Regions from separate parts of the Kushneria konosiri genome, predicted to be linked through region 1. Evidence: predicted binding sites of a transcription regulator. Region 1 holds the regulator's gene; the other holds the start of a gene.
What was found. Region 1 encodes PhoB, which activates phosphate uptake and scavenging genes when phosphate is short. Its sites were predicted from a motif close to TGTCATANNNNTGTCANA; they were not measured.
Positions count from the first base shown of each region.

Region 2: a site for PhoB is predicted at 4,395-4,412, ahead of B9G99_RS07140 (phosphatase PAP2 family protein). Genes of this name have one in related genera too.

Region 1 covers NZ_CP021323.1:1,243,238-1,254,819, reverse strand. Annotated here, with positions in the region: gene recG (ATP-dependent DNA helicase RecG) at 1-1,076, shown strand, start outside; gene B9G99_RS05855 (oxygenase MpaB family protein) at 1,182-2,030, shown strand; gene B9G99_RS05850 (LysE family translocator) at 2,052-2,672, opposite strand; gene B9G99_RS05845 (AraC family transcriptional regulator) at 2,689-3,522, opposite strand; gene B9G99_RS05840 (LysR family transcriptional regulator) at 3,624-4,523, opposite strand; gene trpB (tryptophan synthase subunit beta) at 4,680-6,008, shown strand; gene trpA (tryptophan synthase subunit alpha) at 6,008-6,829, shown strand; gene B9G99_RS05825 (HU family DNA-binding protein) at 6,893-7,216, opposite strand; gene B9G99_RS05820 (chorismate--pyruvate lyase family protein) at 7,441-8,028, shown strand; gene ubiA (4-hydroxybenzoate octaprenyltransferase) at 8,117-8,983, shown strand; gene phoB (phosphate regulon transcriptional regulator PhoB) at 9,141-9,824, shown strand; gene phoR (phosphate regulon sensor histidine kinase PhoR) at 9,831-11,129, shown strand; gene B9G99_RS05800 (N-acetylmuramoyl-L-alanine amidase) at 11,173-11,582, opposite strand, start outside.
Region 2 covers NZ_CP021323.1:1,522,312-1,528,310, forward strand. Annotated here, with positions in the region: gene B9G99_RS07125 (N-acyl-D-amino-acid deacylase family protein) at 1-1,441, shown strand, start outside; gene B9G99_RS07130 (RidA family protein) at 1,507-1,902, shown strand; gene B9G99_RS07135 (sodium:solute symporter family protein) at 2,004-3,473, shown strand; gene B9G99_RS07140 (phosphatase PAP2 family protein) at 3,551-4,357, opposite strand; gene B9G99_RS07145 (NAD(P)-dependent oxidoreductase) at 4,514-5,395, opposite strand; gene serA (phosphoglycerate dehydrogenase) at 5,707-5,999, opposite strand, start outside.

The sequences.
Region 1 (11,582 bases):
GCCTCAAGCGCTGGTTCGAGCCGCTGGGCATCGAGGTGGCCTGGCTCTCCGGCAAACTCAAGGGCCGTGCCCGGCTGGACGCCAAGGCGCTGATCAGCGAAGGGCGCGCGCAGGTGGTGGCCGGTACCCATGCACTTTTTCAGGAAGACGTTCACTTTCACCGGCTGGGTCTGGCCGTCATCGATGAGCAGCATCGCTTCGGTGTGCATCAGCGCCTCGCCCTGCGCCAGAAGGGGGAAGTGAACGGTATTACTCCGCATCAGCTGATCATGACCGCCACGCCCATCCCTCGAACGCTGGCCATGAGTGCCTACGCCGATCTGGATGTCTCGGTGATCGACGAGCTGCCCCCCGGTCGCACGCCGGTCAGGACCGTGGCGGTGTCCGATGAGCGCCGCGGCGAGGTAACCGAGCGCATTCGCAATGCCTGTCTCGAAGGTCGCCAGGCCTACTGGGTCTGTACGCTGATCGAGGAGTCAGAAGCCCTGACCTGTCAGGCCGCCGAGGTCACCCGCGACACCCTGACCGAGGCGCTGCCGGAATTTCAGGTCGGGCTGGTGCACGGTCGCATGAAAGCCGCCGAGAAAGCCGAGGTAATGAATGCCTTTCGCGACGGCGAGCTGGACCTGCTGGTCGCCACCACGGTCATCGAGGTCGGCGTAGATGTCCCCAATGCCAGCCTGATGATCATCGAAAATCCCGAGCGTCTCGGGCTTGCCCAGCTGCACCAGCTTCGGGGCCGGGTCGGGCGCGGCAAGGTTGAAAGCTTCTGTGTGCTGCTTTATCACCCGCCGCTGTCGGACACCTCCCGCGAACGGCTGGCCGTGCTGCGTGAATCCAATGACGGCTTTCGCATTGCCGAGCGCGATCTGGAACTGCGCGGCCCCGGCGAGGTGCTCGGCACCCGTCAGACCGGGCTGGTCGGCATGAAGATTGCCGATCTCACCCGGGACCGTGACCTGCTCGACCCGGTGCGCCAGCTGACCCGCGCCATGCTCGATCAGGCCCCCGAGTCGATCGAGCCGCTGATTCGCCGCTGGCTCGGCGAGGCCGCCGGCCAGTATGGTCAGGTGTAGAGACACTGCCGGCGTCTTTTGATCGCAATCAACTGTCCTACACTAAAAGAGCATCGGGGCAACCCCGATGCTCCCTTCAACGCCCGGTATGCGAGCCCTGCGCCCATGACCACGACCTTCCTGCGTGATGCCATGATCGAGCGTCTGGGACAGACGCGCACCGATCAAAATCCCGGCCCCTTTCCCCGTGATGGTCTGGTCAGAAACCTGCACGGTGACTTCACGCCGATGATGTGTGGCGGCATCAGCGCGCTTTTGCTGCAGATGCTGCATCCGCTGGCGCTGGCGGGCATCTGGGATCATTCGCGCTTTCGCGAGGACATGATCGGGCGACTCAGGCGTACCAGCGACTTTATTGCCACCACCAGCTTTGGCACGTTCGAACAGGCCGAGACCGCGATTGCGCGTGTGCGGCATGTTCATGGATACGTGAAGGGCCACGCCGCCGACGGCCGCCCCTACGCCGCCGATGATCCCGATCTGCTGGTCTGGGTGCACGTCGCGGAGATGAGTCGCTTCATGGCCGGGCATTTGCGTTATCGCAACCCGCACCTGAGTCATGCCGACCAGGACCGCTATTTCTTCGAGACCGCCTGTATTGCCGAGGCACTCGGCGCGCGCCACGTGCCGGACAGTCGCGTAGCAGTGGCGGCCTATCTCGAACGCAAGCGCGGTGAGCTGGTCTGCGACGCGCGCACCCGCGAGGTGGTTCAAGTACTTCTGGCGGCGCCGCCGCGCAATCTTGTTTTGCGTCCGGCCGGGGCGCTGTTCATGCGGGCGGGAATTGATCTATTGCCCGACTGGGCCAATGACATGCTGGATCTAAGGCTGTCACGCATCGAGCGTCATGCCGTGCGTACCGGCATCAAAAGCGCAATGCCAATGATCAGCAAGGCGGTGCGAAGCGGTGCCTACCGCCGTGCACTGGAGCGGTTTCAGGGTAAGCAGGGATAAGTTTACCCCGTGGAGATCAACTCACGCCTGCTCAAGCGCTGATGCCAACGGCCTCCAGACATGCTCCCAGCCCATGGAAAGTGCCACCCCGACCAGCAGCGCCGCCATGACCAGATTGATGCCCTTGAGTACCCGGGCATTCTCCAGCCGCCGACCAAGAACCGCGCCGAGCAGGGCATAGCTGCTCGGGGCCCCCACGGCCAGTGCAGCAAGCCCAAACGACCAGACCACCAGTCCCACACCGTGAATGCCGGCGGCCGGAAACTGCAGGGTCGCGATCGGCAGCGTGGCCACCACGCCCTTGGGATTGCCCAGCTGCATGAGCAGCCCGTCGCGAAAGGTCATTGTGCGCGGTGCACCGCCAAGTGCGTTGGGGTCGATGCTGGAGTGCGCAATTTTAACGGCAAGATAAAGGATATAGCCGCAGCCCAGCGCCCCAAAAAGGGCCAGCACACCGGGTTCGATCCAGGCCGCGCCGGCGAGGCCGAACAGCAAAAACAGCAGCAGCATGGCCAGTCCCACGCCCAGGTAATAGCCGGTGGCGCGTCGGGCCTGACCATGCAGGCCCATGTTGAGGCCGAGCAGGTTCACGGGCCCGGGTGAATACATGATGCCCAGGGCATAAACGATGATCGCAAGCATGAGAGAAAATTCCGGATCAGTGGGCAAGGCTTTGCTGGTATTGAAAGGGCGTCACGCCGTGGATGCGCTTGAAGCGACGGTTGAAGTGGCTGTGATCGGCAAAGCCGTAGCGCAGGGCCACCTCGCCGGGCGTGACGCCCGACTCCAGCGCAGTGCGCGCGGCATCGATGCGACAGCTGATCACATACTGATGTGGTGTCATGCCAAACTGGGCCCGGAAAAGACGCAGAAAGTGATAGCGGGAGAGGTTCGCGGCGTCACTGATACGCTCAAGCGAGAGCTCCTGATCGAGATGGGCACGGATATAGTCACAGGCGCGCATCAATAGCCGATCGGGGCGGGTGGTGGCCGCCGAGACGCTCTGATAGCGTCCGGCGCGCTGCGTCATCCGGGTGGCGATTTGGCCGAGTAGATGCTCCTGGTCGATCCGGCTGCCGATGTCGCCCCGCACCAGACGCGTCAGCGCCAGGATGGCATCACGCAGCACCGGGTCCGTGATCAGCGTTTGCGGGCTTGAAAGCCTGCCGGCCTGTTCGTCGCCGGCGGCCGCGGCAAACAGCGGCGCCAGCGTATCGGGGGAAACATAGGTCATGACGTAATCCAGGCGGTGGTCGCCGCCGGACTCGCCATCGTGGGGCTGTTCGGGGTTGAAAAAGATCACGCTGCCCGGTGGGTTGCGATGATAGGCACCAGCACTGAAAAAATCCTGCCGGCCGGCCAGCGTCACGCCAAAGGCATATTCGGTGTGGGCATGCCGGTCGTAGCGAAAGTCACTGATCGAGGCGCTGAGCACCTTGAGCGTCGGCACATGCCGACTGCTGGAAAACTGAAACCTGAACGCGCGACTCATGGTGGCTCTCCCGGAACGTCGGTTCCAAAGCATCAGTTTTGAAGCTTAAAGGGACTTGCCATTGGCAGGCTTGAACATTATTGCTCAATAACGCCGGAGGCTCAGGCCGGTGTTGTCAGCTCATCACGCAGCCATGTTGCCAACTGATCGCCACCCTGGCGCGGCGTGCCACGTGCCAGCAATAGGCAGAGCCTGGCATCAGTATCGACAAATCCCCAGGGGGCCACCAGCCGACCGCTTTGCAGATCGCCCTCGATGACCAGTCGCGGCGCAATCGCTACGCCCAGACCCACCAGCGCCGCTTCCAGCAGATAGTAGAGGTGCTCAAAGCGCTGGCTGCTCTCGCGGGCCGCTGCCAGCGCCTGCTCATCAAGCCCGCAGGCTCTCGCCCACTGCGGCCAGGCCTGAAGACGTGAGGTGGTCTCCAGCATCGTCTCCTCGAACAGCGCCTCGAACGGTCGCCCGGTCAGCCGTGCGGCAATGTCGGGTGCGGCGACAACACCGATCGTTTCGGCGGTGATCTCGATGACCTGCATGTCGGACGGCCAGGGCGGGGCGATAAAGGCCAGCGCCGCGCTGATGTCACTGCGGCGTGGATCAGGGTCGCCCTCGCTGGCCAGTACGTTGAGTCTCAGCGCCGGCAGCTCCCGATGGAGCCGGTCCAGGCGCGGGATCAGCCAGCGCGCCAAAAGGCTGCCCGGACAGGCCAGCGTGAAGGGGGCATCCTCGATGTCACGGCTCAGGGCCCGACAGCTCGCTCGCAGCCCGGTGAAGGCCTCGCTGACCCCGGACTGCAGCTGGCGGCCATGGCGGGTCAACACCAGACCGCGACCGGCACGCTCGAAAAGGGCCGTATTCAGATGTGCTTCCAGCGCACGAATCTGACGGCTGACCGCGCCGTGTGTGACGCTCAGTTCCTGCGCCGCCGCCGTAACACTGCCCAGGCGTGCAGCGGCTTCAAAGGCTTTCAGAGCGTTAAGGGGAGGCAGTGAATCCGACATGGTGATGTGAGTTTTTCTCAACCATTGTGGCAAATTTATCGATGTTATACCGCGCCCGGAACTGTCACGATAGGGGCATCATCGATAATGCCATCGATACCCGTTTCATGAGCGCGTCTTTCATGACCCATCATCATGACGGACAGGGAGATCACCATGTCATCTGCTACTGCATCAAACACCCGCTTCTCGAAAGGGCCCGACATCAACGGCTTCTACGGCGATTTCGGCGGCCGTTTCGTGGCCGAAACCCTGATGCCACTGATTCTTGAACTCGAGGAAGCCTGGGAATGGTCACGTACCGATGAGGCCTTCCGCCGCGAGCTCGAGGGCTATCAGCGCGACTATATCGGTCGCGCCACACCGCTGTACTACGCCGAGCGCCTGACCGAGCATCTGGGCGGGGCGAAGATCTATTTCAAGCGCGAGGATCTGAACCACACCGGCGCGCACAAGATCAACAACTGCATCGGCCAGATCCTGCTGGCCCGCAAGATGGGCAAAAAGCGCATCATCGCCGAAACCGGTGCCGGCATGCACGGCGTGGCCACCGCCACCGTGGCGGCACGCTTTGGCATGGAGTGTGTGATCTACATGGGCGCCACCGACATCGAGCGCCAGCAGCCCAACGTCTTTCGCATGAAGCTTCTGGGCGCCGAGGTCATCCCGGTCGAATCCGGCACCGGTACGCTCAAGGACGCCATGAACGAAGCGCTGCGCGACTGGGTCACCAACGTGGATTCCACCTTCTACCTGATCGGCACGGTCGCAGGCCCGCACCCCTATCCGGCCATGGTGCGTGATTTCCAGTCCGTCATCGGGCGGGAAACCCGTGCGCAGATTCTCGAGAAGGAAGGGCGCCTGCCGGACACGCTGATGGCCTGCATCGGCGGTGGTTCCAATGCCATGGGCCTTTTCCATCCCATGCTTGATGATGAAAGCGTCCACATGATTGGCGTGGAAGCGGCCGGGCACGGCATCGAAACCGGTGAACATGCGGCAAGCCTCAACGGTGGCGAGCCGGGTGTGCTGCACGGCAATCGCACCTTCCTGCTGCAAAGCAGGGATGGCCAGATCACCGACGCCCACTCGGTCTCGGCAGGTCTGGACTATCCGGGCATCGGCCCCGAGCACGCCTGGCTGCATACCCAGAAGCGGGTCGAGTACGTCTCGATCACCGATCACGAGGCGATCGAGGCCTTCAAGCTCTGCTGTGAACTCGAAGGCATCATTCCGGCGCTGGAATCGGCGCATTCGCTGGCGCATCTCAGAAAGATCGCCCCGGACCTGCCCGAGGATCACCTGATCGTGCTCAACATGAGCGGGCGCGGTGACAAGGACATGGCCAGCGTTGCCAACTGGCTCGAGCAGCACGGCGATACCGAAAAGTTGCCGAACACCACGGTAGAGGCCGCCGAGCCCGGCCGAATCGATGACATGCAGCCGCCGCATGACGTGGCGAAAAAGACCGGGGAGACCGAATAATGGCCACACGTATTACTCGCCGCCTCGAGGCGCTCAAGGCTGAAGATCGTGCGGCGCTGGTCACCTTTACCATGGCCGGCGATCCGAACTATCAGGCCTCGCTCGACACGCTCAAGGGCCTGCCGGAGGCCGGCGCCGACATCATCGAGCTGGGCATGCCGTTCACCGACCCGATGGCCGATGGTCCATCAATCCAGAAGGCCGCCCTGCGCGCGTTGAAGGGTCAGCACACCCAGCACAAAACGCTCGAGATGGTGCGCGAGTTCCGCCGTGACAATCAGGAAACGCCGATCGTCTTGATGGGTTACTACAACCCCATCTATCGCTATGGCGTTGAACAGTTTCTGAAGGATGCGTCCGAGGCCGGCGTGGATGGACTGATTGTGGTCGACCTGCCGCCGGAACATGACAGCGAACTGTGTCTGCCGGCCACGCGTGCCGGCATTGATTTCATTCGTCTGGCCACGCCCACAACCGATGACAAGCGCCTGCCGCGGGTGCTGGAAAACACCTCGGGCTTTATCTATTACGTCTCGGTAGCCGGTGTCACCGGGGCTGCCGCGCCCACGCCGGAAAGCGTCGAGCGCTCGATCACCCGCATTCGCGCCCATACCGATCTGCCGATTGCCGTGGGCTTTGGCATCCGCAGCGCCGAGCAGGCGGCCAGCATCGGTCGTTTCGCCGATGCCGTGGTGGTCGGGTCTGCGCTGATCAGCTGCATCGAACATGCCGACAGCGTCGAGGCCGGCACCCGGGACGTGCACGCCCTGGTGCGTGACCTCGCGCGTGGGGTTCGACAGGCACGCCTGGCGACGGCCTGATAAAACAACACCGGCTGCCCTGGGGCAGCCGGTGATATCAACGCCGTAATCCCGTGACAGGAATTACTTGGAAACGGCGTCCTTGAGACCCTTGCCGGCCTTGAACGCAACGTTCTTGCTGGCAGGAATCTGGATTTCCTTGCCGGTCTGCGGGTTCTTGCCGGTACGTGCGGCGCGCTCGCGCACGGTGAAGGTACCAAACCCGATCAGGGTGACATCTTCGCCCCTGGCAACACTGCGGGTAATCTCGTCGAGTACGACGTTGAGTACCTGACCTGCCTTGTCCTTTGAAAGATCCGCCTGCTCGGCAATGGCCGCGGCGAGTTCTGGTTTGCGCATAACGCCTCCTGGTTGGGCAATAACATGGCGATTTTTGGTGCCGCCCATTGTTATATCGAATTCGCACACTGCAAGGGGGTGCGCGAAGGGTCGCTCACTGCCCTGCACCAGCGCCATGAAGCCGGCCTTGCAGGGCGAACACTGTTCGACGAGCCTAGACTAGCAACGCCGCCCTGCTTCACGCCAGCCAAAACTGCACAAAATGGCACTTTGTCGCGTATATCCGGCCTAATGGATGATATTTTTACCTCACGGGTACAAAAAGATACCCGATGACCCTCTTTTCGGATGTTGCCTTCATGCCCGAATCTTCCAGGCCTTTTACGTCGCTGACCCGCTGGCAACCGATTGCCCTGTCCGGTGTACACCTTGAAAACCCGCTCGCAGGCCTGATGAGGTCACGGGACTCGCTCACGGCCCGATTGGCACGTCTGGTCGATGCGCCCATTACGGTTCGACTGTACGCTCAGGGTCCCGGACGCGGACGTCATGACGAACTTTCCGCGCTGGGTCTGACTACCGGCCAGCGGGTCTGGCGGCGGGAGGTTACTCTGGAAGCCGGGGGCGAGGTGCTGGTGGCGGCGCGGTCGGTCATGGCGCTCAGGGGCTGCCCGCCCTGGATGGCCCGCCTGGGCACCCGGGCGCTTGGCCATCAGCTCTTTGCCAGAGCCGCACGGGCACCCAAAAAGTCCATGGTACGGCGCTCGGCCATCGAAATGACCCGGGATGCCCCGGGATTTCTGGATCTGCCGGTTGCGTGGGGACGGCGCTCACTGTTCACCCTGGGGCCTGATCGCCCGCCGCTGCTGGTGCAGGAGTATTTTGTGCATGAGCGCTTCACCCGGTGCCAGCGCCCATGACGCATGAATGACTCGACACCGGGTCATTTCGGGTAGACTCATGTTTTTACGCTGACATCCTCGTTTTACCCTGACTGGAGCCCCGACGATGCCGTCGCCCCTCGCTCGTCTCCCTGACTTCATGCGTCTGACCCGGCTTGACCGGCCCATCGGCACCTGGCTTTTGATGTGGCCAACGCTGGCGGCTCTGTGGCTGGCCGGCGATGGCCTGCCCACCCGGCATAATCTGATCATTTTCATTCTGGGGGTCTATGTCATGCGCGCAGCGGGGTGCGTGATCAATGACTACGCCGACCGCCACTTCGATGCCCACGTCAAGCGTACCCATGATCGACCGCTGGCGACCGGGCGCATCAGCGAGCGCGAGGCGCTGACGCTGTTTGGCGTGCTGCTGGCCATCGCCTTTGTGCTGGTGTGTTTCACCAACGCCTACACCATCATGCTGTCATTCGGCGCTGCAGCACTGGCCGCCAGCTACCCGTTCATGAAGCGCTATACCCATCTGCCGCAGGTGGTACTGGGGGCGGCGTTCGGCTGGAGCATTCCCATGGCCTTCGGCGCCGAGCAGGGCCATGTGCCGGCGGTGGCCTGGTGGCTCTTTTTTGCCAATATTGTCTGGACGCTGGTGTATGACACCTGGTATGCCATGGTCGATCGCGACGATGATCTGAAAATCGGCATCAAGTCGACCGCTGTGCTATTCGGCCGGATGGATCTGGTCATCCAGGGCGCACTTCAGGTGCTGATGCTGATGCTGCTGGCGGTTGTAGGTCGCATGGCCGAGCTTGATGGCTTCTACTGGGCATCGCTTATCGCCATCGCCGTTGTGTTCGTGCATCAGCAGCGGCTTTGTCGAACGCGCACCCGTGAGGGCTGCTTTCAGGCCTTTTTGAACAACCACTGGGTAGGCATTCTGCTTTTTGCCGGCATTGCGCTGGCGACCTGGCAGGCTTAATCCTCAGGAAGCGATGGCGTCATCCCCGGTCGCAGTGTCATAAAGTTGTCATATGAAGACGTTTGAATGACGATCACATGACGACGCCCATGACCTGCGCGCCACCGCATAGGTCATCTCGTCAGTCGCCATCGCTATCCGGCAGGGGAAGCCACTCATGTCCAGAACCGTTTTAATCGTCGACGACGAAGCGCCGATTCGTGAAATGATTGCCATGGCGCTCGAGATGGCGGACTTTCGCATTCTCGAGGCCGAGGATGCCAGGAGCGCCCATGAACTGGTGGTCGACGAGCGTCCCGATCTGATCTTACTGGACTGGATGCTGCCGGGCGTCAGCGGCATTGATCTTGCCCGCCGTCTCAAGCGCGAACCCACGACCCGCGACATCCCGATCGTGCTGTTGACGGCCCGCAGTGAGGAAGACAACAAGGTTCAGGGGCTGGAAAGCGGTGCCGATGACTACATCACCAAGCCCTTTTCTCCCCGTGAGCTGATCGCCCGTCTCAAGGCCGTGCTGCGGCGCACGACACCGGCCGGTATCGAGGAGACCGTTGAGGTAGGCGGGCTGATGCTTGACCCCGTCAGCCATCGCGTCAGTGTCGATGGTCGGGCGCTCGAGATCGGCCCGACCGAGTATCGCCTGCTGCAGTTTTTCATGACCCATCAGGAGCGCGCCTACACCCGCACCCAACTGCTTGATCAGGTCTGGGGTGGCAATGTCTATGTCGAGGAGCGCACGGTGGATGTACACATTCGACGGCTGCGCAAGGTGCTGGGTGATGCCCATCAGCATCTGGTGCAGACCGTACGCGGTACCGGCTATCGCTTTTCGTCACGGTAGCCGGCCATGCATTACTGGCTCAACGAACTCTGGCGTCTGGCCTATCTGTCCGCATGCTTTACCATTCTGGGCATGTTGCTGGGCTATCCGGGCTGGGGTCTGGCCCTGGGGCTGGGCATCCATCTCGCCTTTACCCTCAGACACCTGAGGCGACTCTACCGCTGGCTGGAAGCCCCGGTAGATCAACGCCCGCCCGATGGCGAAGGGGTGTGGGGCGATCTGTTCGACCGGCTCTACCGCTACCAGAAGGGCCAGCAGCAGCTTCAAAACCGCCTGCGCTCGGTATTGAAGCGTGTTCAGGAGTCCGCCGAGTCGATGAGCGAAGGGGTCGTGATGCTCGACTCACGCGGCTGTCTGGACTGGTGGAACAGTGCCGCCGAGCGGCTTATCGGGCTGGACAACCGTCAGGACCGCGGCCATCACCTGACCAACTATCTGCGTGATCCCGACTTCATTCGCTATTTCCGTCGGATGGATTACAGCGAGCCGATCACGATCAATGCTCCCACCAACGAGGCACGCACGCTGGCGTGTCAGATCACCCGCTTTGGCGACGACGAACGTCTGTTGATCATTCGCGATGTGACGCGCCTGCAGCGTCTGGAGCAGACTCGACGCGACTTCGTGGCCAACGTCTCCCATGAGCTGCGCACGCCTTTGACGGTGCTGACCGGCTACGTTGAAACCTGGCAGGACAACCATGAGGCGCTGCCCGGCTCGTTCAAGCGCGGCCTGAGCCGTATGCAGGAGCAGACCGTGCGCATGCAGCATCTGGTCGAGGATCTTCTGACCCTGTCACGGCTCGAGACCAGCGAACGCCATCATAATGAGCGCTCCATCGACATGGCAGCGCTGTGCGAACAGATCGCCGAGGACGGACAGGAGCTCTCCGCCGGCAGCCATGAGATCACCTGTCGGCTCGAGGAGACCCGGCGGCTGTTCGGGGATATCGAAGAGCTGCGAAGCGCCCTGTCCAACCTGATCTACAACGCAGTGCGCTACACCTCACCTGGCTGTCACATCACCATCGTCTATCGCCGGTGGGGCAAGGATGGCGCCGCCGTCGAGGTGATCGATAACGGTGAAGGCATCTCCCCCGAGCATCTCCCGCGGCTGACCGAGCGGTTCTACCGGGTCGACAAGAGTCGCTCGGTGGCCAGCGGCGGCACCGGTCTGGGACTGGCCATCGTCAAGCACGTCCTGCTGCGCCACGATGCCCGGCTCGATATCAAAAGCCAGCCCGGCGAAGGCGCCTGCTTTCGCTGCATTTTCCCCGCCACCCGCATGGAGAAGGCGCCCAACTGATGTCCGGGCGCTGTCTCATGACTCACCGCGGCCTGCCAGCCGTCTACTGACGCACGGCGCGGACGTCGGCCAGACCGTGATAGCGCTCCAGCAGCGCCAGCAAGATGGCCTGGCTCTCCACATCCACATTGCCGTGGGTGTCGGCCGGTCGGAAATGCATCTGAAAGGCGCCCAGCGCCTTGCGGGTCGGCTCATCAAAGGTGCCGGTCACACTTACCGGATAACCCCAGAGCCCCAGCGCCCGCTGCAGCTGCGCCATGGACAGTGGTGAGGCGCTCAGCTCACGCTGATAGCGGGTCACGACGTGACGTTCGGGCCAGGCACCGACCCCGGCCTCGTGAAGGCGCTGCCAGGGAAAGAACGGGCCCGGATCAACCTTGCGGCCGGGCGCGATGTCGCTGTGGCCCAGCACGTTTTCCGGCGCGATGTGGTAGCGATCAACGATATCCCGGG
Region 2 (5,999 bases), 280 kb from region 1:
TGTTCTGATTCGCGGCGCGCAGGTGCTTGACGGCACTGGCGCGCCGGCTCGTCGCGTCGATGTTGCCATCAGCGGTGAGCGTATTGCGGCGCTGGGCGATCTCAATGACGCCCGCGCCGATGCGGTGATCGAGGCGCACGGCCGCTATCTCGCGCCCGGCTTTATCGACGTACACACCCATGACGATACCAACGTCATCCGCACGCCCGAGATGCTGCCGAAGCTCACCCAGGGCGTGACCACCGTGGTGGTCGGTAACTGCGGCATCAGCGCTTCGCCGGTGCGCCTTCGCGGCAGCGACGTGCCCGATCCCATGAACCTGCTGGGCCGGCGCGAGGACTTTGTCTACTCAAGCTTTGCCGACTACGCCGAGGCAGTCGATGCGGCCGGGCCTGCCGTCAATGTGGCCGCGCTGGTCGGGCACACGGCGCTGCGGGCCAATCTGATGGACGACTTTGATCGCCCGGCGACAAGTGACGAGATCGAATTGATGCGCCTTGAGCTCGAGAAAGCGTTGAACGACGGCGCCATCGGCATGAGTTCGGGGCTGGCGTACAAGAACGCACGACATGCCCCGCTTGAGGAGATGCACGCGCTGGTGGATGAGGTGGGCCGCCATGGTGCGCTCTACACCACCCACCTGCGTGACGAGTTTGAAGGTTTGCCCGAGGCGATGGAGGAGGCGTTCGAGACCGCGCGTCACGGCGGCGCCGAGCTTGTGATTTCGCATCTCAAGTGCGCCGGTGTCGGGAACTGGGGCAACGCGCCGCTGGCACTTGAACGCCTTGAACACGCGGCTGGCGAACAGACCTGCCACTGCGACTGCTACCCCTATACCGCGGGTTCCTCGACGCTGGACCTGGGCCAGGTGACCGACGAGATCGATATCTTTATTACATGGTCGGAGCCGCATCCGGACATGGCGCGTCAAACGCTTGATGAGATCGCCCGGCACTGGGGCGTATCACTCATGGACGCTGCCAAACGATTGCAGCCGGCTGGCGCGGTCTATCACAACATGTCGGAAGAAGACATGAGACAGGTTCTGGCCCATCCGCTGGCCATGGTCGGCTCCGATGGCCTGCCCAACGATCCGCATCCCCATCCGCGCCTTTGGGGCACCTTCCCGCGAGTGATCGCTCACTACTGCCGCGACGAGCAGCTTTTCGAGCTGCCGGAGGCCGTTCGCAAGATGACCGGGCTTTCGGCGCGCAATTTTGGACTGACCGACCGCGGCGAAATTCGTGAGGGCGCGTTTGCCGATCTGACGCTTTTTGATCTGACAGTGCTTGAAGATGTGGCCACCTTCAGTGAGCCCATTGCCGCGGCCCGTGGCATTGAACTGGTGATGGTCAATGGGCGCATTGCCTATCAGGACGGCGTGCTCACAGCACGTACCGGCCGATTGCTGCGACGTGGTGCGTCCACGGTTTCCCGTTAACCGATCCACGACGACATTTTGTGACATCAATTTTTTACCCCTTTTCTTATCAACAGGAGCAATACATGAGCATCAAGCGCTATGGCACTGGCAGCGGTATCGGCACTGGCGGGCAGAAGCTGCCGTTTGCAAAGGCGACCGAGGCGGATGGCTGGCTGTTTGTCTCGGGGCAGACCCCGATGACCGATGGCGAGGTGGTTGAAGGCGGCATCATCGAGCAGTCAAGGCTCGCGTTCGAGAACTGCCTGACGATCATGAAGGACGCCGGTTATGGCGTGGAGGATGTGGTGCATGTCACGGCCGTGCTGACCGATGCACGCTATTTCAGCTCGTTCAACAAGGTCTTTGCCGAGATTTTTGGCGACCATCCGCCGGCGCGCATCTGCAGCGTTCAGGACCTGGTAGTGGATTGCAAGGTCGAGGTGGACATGAAGTGCTTCAGGGCTGATCGCAGGGGATAGGCCTGCTACCGGATTGGTGAGCCTTCACCAATCCGATACCTCCTGTCATCAGACCATCATGGCATCAGACGACCTGCCCAATAATCACAAGAGGTCCTTCCATGCATACCACCTTCTTTCTGATCGGATTTTTCGCCTTTTTGCTGGCCATGATCGTGTTCGGCAGCGTGATGTCGCGCCGCCATCGCGGTGATGGCGACAGCTTTCTGCTGGGCGGGCGCGGTGTGCCCGTCTTTCTGACCATCGGCACAACCGTGGCCACCATGGTGGGGACGGGCTCGAGCATGGGCGCAGTCGGCTTTGGCTATAACAATGGCTGGGGCGGGGCGCTGTATGGGATCGGTGGGGCAATCGGCATTCTGTTGCTGGCCTGGTGGTTCGCGCCCATGCGCCGGCTTCGTTTCATGACCATGAGTGAAGAGCTTTCATACTACGTGGGCGGCAGCCGCCTGGTGCGCAATGTGGTGGCGGTGCTGATCTATGTGGCCAGCATCGGCTGGCTGGGGGCGCATATCCTGGGCGGCGGCATGTATCTCTCCTGGATTGCCGGCATTGATCTGGGGCTGGCCAAGGTGATTGTGGCCATCGGTTTCGGGCTTTATTGCGTGATCGGTGGCTACATGGCGGTAGTCTGGACCGATACCGTGCAGGCCGTGCTGCTCTTTCTGGGGTTTATCGCCATGGCGGTGTTTGCGCTGGTCGATATCGGTGGGTTCTCGCATCTGGGAGACAACATGAGCCCGGGAGCGGCCGAGAGCTGGTTTGGCGTGGCGCAGCTGGGGCTGGTGCCGGCACTGTCGCTGGCGGTCGTGGTCGGTGTAGGCGTGCTGGCCACACCGTCCTATCGTCAGCGTATCTATTCGGCGCAGTCGGTGAGCAGCGTACGCTACTCCTTTCTTTTCACCGGCGTGCTCTATCTGGCCTTTTCCATTATTCCGGCGATTGTCGGCATGGCGGCCCATACGCTGGCCCCGGATCTGGAGAACAGCAACTACGCCTTTCCGTATCTGGCCACTCAGGTGTTGCCAATGGGACTGGGCATGCTGGTGCTGATCGCGGGGCTTTCAGCCACGATGTCAAGCGCCAGCTCCGATGCGCTGGCGGGGGTGGCCATCATGATGCGTGACCTGTGGGTCATGGTGACCGGGCATGTGCCTGCCCCGGAAAAGGTGGTGCTGTTTTCACGTTTCGCACTGATCGTGACCATTGGTCTGGCGCTGGCCTTTGCGCTGATGACCGATAACGTCATCACCTACATCACCACCATGATTGCCACTGTCATGTCGGGGCTTTTTGTCTGCGGGATGCTGGGACGATTCTGGGATCGTTACAACTGGCAGGGTGCCATCGCCACATTGGTTGCGGCCTCCATCACCTCACTGATCGTTTCTTCCAGCGCCGCCATGAAAGCCTTCTGGGGCAATCCCAGTATTCCGGCCGTGGTGGTGGCAGTGCTGGTGGGTGTCACGGTGACGCTCATGACGCCGCGTTCAAGGGTGACGCGTCAACAGGCGCTGGCCTTGCTCGATGAAGAGCGCGCCCGCATGGAAATGCCGACTGCCAGACCCTGAGAAGGATGGCTCATGAAAAAGGGCGCCCCGATGGTTGGGGCGCCCCTTTATCTGATGTCCGGTCTGGGCAAGTCTGTCTAAAACATCACGCGAAGCAGGCCGCCGACCAGTTCGCGCAGCTCGTCTGCGAGTGTGGCGATACCGTAGCAACCGAGAAATGCCAGCGGATAGAACCATTGCGGCCTTGTCTGGCTGAAGCCAGCCATATAGCCGCCAATGCGCTGAAACGGCGGCAGCAGGGCAATCTGTACGGTCAGAATGGCCAGTGCACCACCACCGATGATGTCGGTGATGAAGTGGAAGCCGAGATAGATACGGGTAAAGCAGAGCAGGGCGGCAAAGGCGAACGCGGCCAGCCCCAGGCGACGATGCAGACGCCAGATCACCCAGGCAAGACCAATATAGACGGCGCCATGATCGCTGGGAAACGAGCTGAAGTCATGCAGGGTCTGGGCATCGATGCCGGTCGGCGGCGTCATGTTCAACACCTGGTCCTGCAGCGGCCGTGGGTGCTCCGGCGTCAGTTTTTGCATGATGCGACTGACGGCAGCCGATCCAAACGCTGCGATACTGCAGGTCAGCAGTTCCACACGGCGGTTCACCAGTGAAGGGGTAAACCAGACTGCCCAGAAGCCTGCAACCAGCATGACGCCGGAGATCAGATGCAGCTCGGAAAGGGCATGCATGACATAGTCGAAGGTTTCACTCTTCTGGGCCATCTGATTGATCGTCAGCATCAGCTGGTATTCCAGGTCCAGTGGCGTGACGAATGTAATTAGGGTGGTCGAAATGACCAGAAAAAGTGCAGCCAGTGCGATCAGACTTTCCCGGACGAGCCCGGAATCATTGACACTGTCGATGTGTCGAGAAGAGAGTGAGGTCATGAGCGTTCACGATAAGGTCACTTTAATGTGACGCCAGTATGAAAGGTTCATGACATTACGATTGTGTCATTGTGTGCATGAGCAGGTGGTCTTTGTAAAAAAGATGCGACCTGTGACTAAAGCGTGACAGGCCGCCAGGCAGGTTTACTCGATGTTTCAGTGATGATGGCCATTCAGATAGGCGTGAATGGCGGCAATGTCCTGTTCTCCAAGGCCGGCATCCACCGCATCACGCCAGATCTCGCTGATGCGAACCAGTCCCGGCAGATCGGTATCACCAGCGGCCTCGAGCGCCAGACGGGCATCCTTGAGGCCCCATTCCAGCGCCATCTGGGCGCTGTACTCTTCATTGCCGATCTTGTCGAGCTTGGCCTTCACATAGGGTGCAGCCAGCGGGCCACCGTCGAGCACTGACCAGAGCTCATCAGTCGAGAACCCGAGCGTGCGGGCCAGACGGGCGCTTTCAGCAATGCCCTGCATCATGTGGATCAGCCAGGCGTTGACGATCAGCTTCATGCGCGAGCCACGCCCGGCCTCTCCCAGCCAGACCACCCGCTTTGAGATGGCGTTGAAGACCGTATCAATCCCATCGGCCGCCTGTTGATCGCCGCTGGCCAGCACCGAGATGGTGGCCTGCTCGGCCGGTGCCTTGGTGCCGGAAACCGGCGCATCGATGAAGATCACATCCGGACGTGCCGTCTCGATCTCGCGAATCAGCGTTTCGGTCTGTTCAACGCCAATGGTGCCCATCTGGATCACCACGCCCTTGTCGGGCACATGTTCCAGCGCGCCGCCGTTACCAAGCAGGACGTCACGAGTCGTCTCGAAGTCGGGCAGCATGGTGATGACAAATTGTGCACCGCTGACGGCATCACTGGCGCTGTCAGCGTTGAAGGCGCCCTGTTCGGCCAGGTCGTCTCCACGTGAATGGGTACGATTCCAGACCCGTACTGCAAAATCGTTTTTCAAAAGGTTGGCGGCAAAGGCGTGCCCCATGGCGCCCAGGCCAAGGACAGCCACCGTGCTGTGATATGACATGCATGACGCTCCATCAGTTGCGTTAAAGGATCATTCCAGCGTAGTCCCGGTCAGCCGGAACGTGAACGTTAAATGCCTTGATACGCCCGTAAGGGCAGGAAAGACTGGCAGGGTGAGAGGTCTGTCTGGAGGAGCGATTCAATGGAACAGCGAACGCCCTGTCTTCAGGACGCCCGCTGATGGCCCGGGGAAAGTACGTCAGGCCAGTGCTGCAAAGACAAAAAACAGCACCAGTACGATGCCTGCCACGATCACGATCAAAAGCCGCGGGTCCTTCATGGCATCATCCTCTTTGGGCGGTCGGCCGTGGATTACTCACTGTCGGCCTGAGAGTAGAGCACTCGCGTACGCAGGGTATGGTTGACCTCGCGCAGGGCGTTGAGCGCCTGTTCACCATAGGCCTTGTCGACATCGATGACCACGTAACCGACCTCTTCATTGGTCTGCAGAAACTGGGCGGAGATGTTGATGCCTTCATCGCCCAGCACGTGGTTGATCTCGGAGAGTACACCCGGCACGTTGGCGTGAATGTGCAGAAGGCGATGCTTGTCCGGATGCGAGGGCAGGGCGACTTCGGGGAAGTTGACCGAGGTGATGGTGGTGC